Kordia sp. SMS9: one gene and its partner. The main gene of each other region encodes a partner of the protein of the gene in region 2 in a complex. Links are inferred from orthologs where the notes say so. Each region holds a gene or a part of one and is shown on either strand. Other genes may lie near its edges.

Evidence for each region.
Region 1: the proteins of accC (region 2) and accD are in contact, whole or in part, in a solved structure (PDB 8UXZ), measured with the Escherichia coli proteins. The link is inferred for Kordia sp. SMS9 from one-to-one orthologs.

The regions. Positions count from the first base shown.
Region 1 is NZ_CP031153.1:2,375,894-2,378,941, forward strand. The notes cover bases 113-2,913. They hold accD (acetyl-CoA carboxylase, carboxyltransferase subunit beta), read right to left. Parts: upstream 2,042-2,913; coding sequence 1,184-2,041; downstream 113-1,183. Other genes in these bases: KORDIASMS9_RS10320 (hypothetical protein), read left to right, coding at 113-301; KORDIASMS9_RS10325 (protein rhiA), read right to left, coding at 383-1,000; KORDIASMS9_RS10335 (hypothetical protein), read right to left, coding at 2,281-2,796. Outside these bases: more of KORDIASMS9_RS10320, read left to right, coding at 1-112.
Region 2 is NZ_CP031153.1:1,177,623-1,180,759, forward strand. The notes cover bases 85-2,974. They hold accC (acetyl-CoA carboxylase biotin carboxylase subunit), read right to left. Parts: upstream 2,260-2,974; coding sequence 910-2,259; downstream 85-909. Other genes in these bases: KORDIASMS9_RS05140 (LytTR family DNA-binding domain-containing protein), read left to right, coding at 85-670; accB (acetyl-CoA carboxylase biotin carboxyl carrier protein), read right to left, coding at 2,348-2,842; KORDIASMS9_RS05155 (beta-ketoacyl-ACP synthase III), read right to left, coding at 2,863-2,974. Outside these bases: more of KORDIASMS9_RS05140, read left to right, coding at 1-84; more of KORDIASMS9_RS05155, read right to left, coding at 2,975-3,137. UniProt on the Escherichia coli protein: This protein is a component of the acetyl coenzyme A carboxylase complex; first, biotin carboxylase catalyzes the carboxylation of the carrier protein and then the transcarboxylase transfers the carboxyl group to form malonyl-CoA.

The DNA of each region.
Region 1 (3,048 bases), 1.2 Mb from region 2 along the record:
TACACGTCAAGGAACAAGAACACGCGAATGGATTGAAGGTGTCAACAATGGTACTTGGACAGATAACGTATTTTCCATCACAGGAAGTGGCACTACGACAGGCGTATTAGGAAATACACATTCGGCAACCATTACCACAGCCTTACGAAGAGAAGCAACTTGCGCTTTTATTGTAAGTGGCGTAGTAGAATTGTCACGTAATAGCAACACAGGAATTTTAGCCTACGGAGATGGAACTTGCGATGGCGAAGCAACTTGGACAGGTCCGAATGGAAATACGATTGCTATATTTTTAGATTAGTAAATTGAGTAGTTTTAGAAAACAAAAAAGGCTTCCAAATATGGAGGCCTTTTTTGTTATTTTATGATGAAAGTAGTATGGTTATTCTGTAGGTGCAATAGTCCATGTGTTATCGGCATTTAATATTGCGGTCATGCTATATACATTTACGGGGAAATCAATAGAAGCAGTTTGATACAATTTGTTAGGATCAATAACTTCTCCTTGCGTAAAGTTTCCGAATGTAATTTTATAAGAAGATCGCGTGTCTAACCCATACATCAAATTTGGTGCTGCTTGTGCTACAAAGGTGGCACTGCCAGCCATACCAATGCCCACAGAAGCTTGATTTAAAGGTATGGTATTGTCACATATAATATACAATTTACCATCAACATTTTTACCTGTTTCTAAATTGATGAATTGAAAAGCTCCATCTTTTTTCGTAAATGTAATTGTATTGTTTTCTTCTATTTCAGCTTTTACTACTTGAGAAGACGAAAAAGTAATTCCAGAAACCAATTCGCCAGTTTCACACCACACAAAACAAGGATCTGCATCCCAAGTAAAAGTATCCGTTACATCTGGATTTGTTTTTTTTGCAATCCAAGCTAACGTCATAAAGTTTGGATCGTTGATATTAGGATATTCTTGAAATATACAGACGTCTCCAAGATATGAACTGTTATTAATAAAAATCACTTCGTACTTAGTAGTCATACTATTAGTTTTTAGGTAAAACAATAGAAAATTATTTTACAAGTTATCTGACGAAAATACTTATTTTCCATAAAAAATTTTAGCGTACTAATACTCGTTTTTAAGTACGGATGTATTTCTGTAAACGAAAAAAGACCTCCGTAATTGGAAGTCTTTTCTATTAAATGTATGTTGTAACCAAAGCTACGCGCGTATCGGTTGATTCTGAATCAAGTCAATATACAAGTTGATTTTGTTTTTGAGTTCTTTTCTGTGCGAGATAAAATCTAAGAATCCATGTTCTAGTAAGAATTCTGAAGTTTGGAAACCTTCTGGTAAATCTTTTCCTGTAGTATCGCGAACAACTCTTGGTCCTGCAAAACCAATTAAGGCGCCTGGCTCCGCAATGTTGATGTCTCCCAACATTGCAAACGAAGCAGTGGTTCCTCCTGTAGTTGGATCTGTACATAATGAAATGTATGGAATTCCTGCGTCTGCTAATTGTGCTAGTTTTGCCGACGTTTTTGCCAATTGCATTAATGATAAGGCAGCTTCCATCATTCGTGCACCACCAGATTTTGAGATGATCATGAATGGAAGATTGTTTTTCAAGGAATAGTCTGCCGCGCGTGCAATTTTTTCACCCACAACACTTCCCATAGAACCTCCAATAAATTTGAAATCCATACAAGCAATGACCAAATCTTTTCCTTTCGATTTTCCAACGGCGGTACGAACAGCGTCTTTCAACCCTGTTTTTTCTTTGGCAGCTTTCAGTCTGTCAACGTATTTTTTGTTGTCCTCAAACTTTAATGGATCTTTTGAGGTTAAGTTTTTATCGAGTTCTTTAAATTTTCCTTCGTCGAAAAGTATTTCAAAATATTCTTTGCTTCCAATGCGAACGTGGTATCCGTCTTCAGGACTTACATAGAAGTTTTTTGCCAATTCTTCCGAATCAACAATTTTTCCTGTGGGCGATTTGTACCAAAGTCCTTTGGGCGTATCTCTTTTCTCTTCTGTAGAGGTTTGGATACCTTTTTCTTTTCTTTTAAACCAAGCCATAATGATTTGTGAATTACGATTTACAATGTTAGACAATTTGTTACCGTCTGTATCGTACGATCAAATTAGTTAGTTTTCTTTTTAGTTAGTGGACAAAATTACTGTTTTTATTAGTGAAACTCAAAATTTGATTTGGCTATCTGCTAAATAGTTTGAAGAAGTTGCGTTTTTTTTTGAATTTAATTTTAATAATGGTGAAGATGAATAGGTTTTAGTTGTTGATAGTCAGTATTTTATTGTTAGAGTTCAATGGCTTTCCATTTTCCTTTTTGGAAATACATATTGTGAAATTTTGGCGATCTAAAAACAAGGAAAAAGTCGCCAACTTGTCTGTAGATTGTTGGATTGGTAGTAAGTATATGATGCGAAGGCTTTATTGTTTTAATAACAAGTCGTGCAGAAGAATACGGTGTTACTGTCGTAATTGTTCCTTTGTGCGTATTTAGAATTTCTTCTTTGTCAGTAACATAAAAGTAGATGCTGTCATTTTCTTTAATTTCAAACCGGAAGGTATTGTACTGCCAATCGGCTTGTTTTCCCTGAAAGTAAGTACGATCAATAACATACGTTCCGTAATAGTCAGATTTGTTAAGTACTATTGGTTTAAAAAGTGGGCGAAGCAGCACAATGAGTACTAAAAGTGCTATGATTCCTATTGGGATGAAAAGGAAAACCTTTTGTTTTGTTAGCAACCACACAATAACAAACACTATTATAATAGGAACAATAATGAATATGAATCCGAGACCTACCATTGATACTGTTTTTTGTATGTAGAAGTATATTATAAAGATAAAAAAAACCTCGTTACTACATTGTTTTTGTTGTAACGAGGTTGGTGTTTTTTCCACTTTCGTGGAGATTCCCAATTTCTCGGGAACTTCTGCGTTAGGGATTGAGGCTTTGTTGGAGCTCTTTTGAAATCTGGATTCCTGCCTACACAGGAATGACAGTTTTCAAAAAGCGACTGCCGAAAGCCCGACCAGAAGAAGCTTGAGGTTCTCAAA
Region 2 (3,137 bases):
CAAAGACTTACAAATTGTAGGAACAAGCAGTTCTGTGGCAGAAGCAACATCATTAATAAAAATCAAAAAACCAGAATTGATATTCCTAGATGTAGAACTAAAAGACGGAAAAGCTTTTGATCTTTTAAATTGTTTTGATGTCAATGATTTTGTTACCATTTTTTTAACAGGATATTCAAAATATGGAATTAATGCTGTCAAATATGGCGTCAGTGATTATCTTTTAAAACCAATTATTCTAAAAGAACTTATTGAATCTGTTGAAAAAGCAAAGGCAAAAGTGAAGGAAAAACACATGCTAAGAAAATTCTATACAGATGCTACTATTGAAGAAGTTTCTGGGAAGATTTTAGTCCAAAAAATTAATAAGTTAAAGGTTCTTTTAAATTATGCTGAAATTTTAAATTGGACAAGTGAGGAAGGTTTTACACGCGTATATCTCAATGACAATCAAAGTTTTTTGTTAAATGGAACCTTAAAATCATTTTATGACAAATTGCCTTCTTTTTTTATCAAAATACACAGATCACATGCCGTAAACCTACATTTTGTGCAATCGTATGGAATGAATAGAAATGGTTGGGTAAAACTAAATAATGGAACTATATTGCCTGTTTCCTCCAGGAATAAGCGTGCTTTTTTAGCAGCAATCAATGCTTTCTCTGATTAAGAACTCATACCAATTTACATTTAAAATGGTGTTTTGGATACGAAGTTGCTTTGGCTGTATAGGATGCTGTGTATGGTTTGCAAAGCCGTAGCTACGGAAAGTATTCGCAAAGAACTAAACTGCCAAATGAACGAGTTTATAAACATCATTTTATGTGTAAATTGGTTTGGTATCAGAACTAAAAAAGCTCCTTTTCGCAATTGAAAAGGAGCCTTTTATATATAGTTTTGAGTTGAAGTTTACTCTGCTTCTGGTTGCATTTCAAAGTCTTCCATAAATTTTGTCGTATAGTTTCCAGCTACATAATCTGGATGATCCATTAATTGTCTGTGGAATGGAATTGTTGTTTTAATGCCTTCAATCACAAACTCATCCAACGCACGTTTCATCTTATTGATAGCTTCTTCACGCGTTTGTGCTGTGGTGATCAATTTTGCAATCATAGAATCGTAGTTCGGAGGAATGGAATAGCCAGCGTATACATGCGTATCTAAACGAACTCCATGTCCGCCAGGCGCATGCAACGTAGTAATTCTTCCCGGAGAAGGTCTAAAATTATTATAAGGATCTTCTGCGTTAATTCTACATTCAATTGAGTGTAAGTTTGGCGTATAATTTTTACCTGAAATTGGCACGCCAGCCGCTACTAATATTTGTTCACGAATCAAATCGAAATCAATTACTTGTTCGGTAATTGGATGCTCTACTTGAATACGTGTATTCATTTCCATAAAGTAGAAATTTCTATGCTTATCTACTAAAAATTCTACTGTTCCAGCACCTTCATAGCTAATGAATTCAGCTGCTTTCACGGCAGCATCTCCCATACGTTGACGTAAATCGTCGGTCATAAATGGCGAAGGTACTTCTTCTGTTAATTTTTGGTGACGACGTTGCACAGAACAATCACGCTCAGACAAGTGACATGCTCTTCCTGAAGAATCGCCTACTACTTGAATTTCGATGTGTCGTGGCTCTTCAATAAGTTTTTCCATGTACATATCGTCATTTCCAAAGGCAGCTTTTGATTCTTGTCGAGCAGAATCCCAAGCATCTCTCAAGTCTTCTGGTTTCCATACAGCACGCATTCCTTTTCCACCACCACCAGCAGTTGCTTTCAGCATCACAGGATATCCTGTTTCTACCGCTAGTTTTTCACATTCTTCAAAACTTTCAATGATTCCGTCACTTCCTGGAACACATGGAACGCCTGCTGCTTTCATCGTAGCTTTTGCAGAAGCTTTGTCTCCCATTTTATCAATCATTTCGGGCGAAGCACCAATGAATTTGATATTGTGTTCTCCACAAATTTTTGAGAATTTGGCGTTTTCAGATAAGAAACCGTATCCTGGGTGAATGGCATCTGCGTTGGTAATTTCGGCAGCAGCAATAATATTTGACATTTTTAAATACGATTCGCTACTTGGCGCAGGTCCAATACAAACTGCTTCGTCGGCAAAACGTACGTGAAGGCTATCAACATCGGCTGTAGAATATATAGCAACGGTTTTGATACCCATTTCTTTACAGGTTCTAATAACTCTTAAAGCTATTTCACCTCTGTTGGCAACTAATATTTTTTTAAACATCTTTTGAAATTTTAAATTTTGAAATTAAAATCTGTAACTTTTCGAGGGGTACAAAGAGTAGTGTACGTCAAGTGTTATTTAAAATTTCTTAGGATGGATCTACTAAGAATAATGGTTGATCAAATTCTACTGGAGAAGCATCGTCTACTAAGACTTTCACTATTTTTCCTGAAACTTCTGATTCAATTTCGTTGAAAAGTTTCATCGCTTCAATCACACATAAAACACTTCCTTCAGAAATGCTGTCTCCAACCTCTACAAAGTTTGGTTTATCAGGAGAAGGTTTTCTATAGAAAGTACCAATAATTGGTGATTTTATAGTAATATATTTTGCGTCATCGCTTGCTGGTGCTGCGGGAGTTTCTGGTGCTGCAGGTGCTGCGGGTTGTGCTGGTGCAGGAGCTGCTGCGGGTTGAGGCATGCCTGCCATTGGTATTTGTTGCACTACAGTTGTCGTTTCGCCTTTTGAATCGCTACTTCCAGTTTTAATGGTGATTTTTACATCTTCCATTTCAAGTTTTACTTCACTTGCTCCAGATTTGGCTACGAATTTAATTAAGCTTTGAATTTCTTTTAAATCCATGAGATAGGTTTTAGTCGTTTCTAGTTAGAATTATATGCCCATTTAAGGTAAATTGCGCCCCACGTAAATCCACCACCAAAGGCAGCAAAGATGAGGTTATCTCCTTTTTTGAGTTGTTTTTCATAGTCATGTAAACATAATGGCAACGTTCCAGAAGTTGTATTTCCATAACGTTGAATGTTCATCATCACTTTACTTTCATCTACGCCCATACGCCTTGCAGTGGCATCAATGATACGTTTATTGGCTTGGTGAGGAACCAACCATTGTACGTCTTCATTCGTCAGATTGTTGT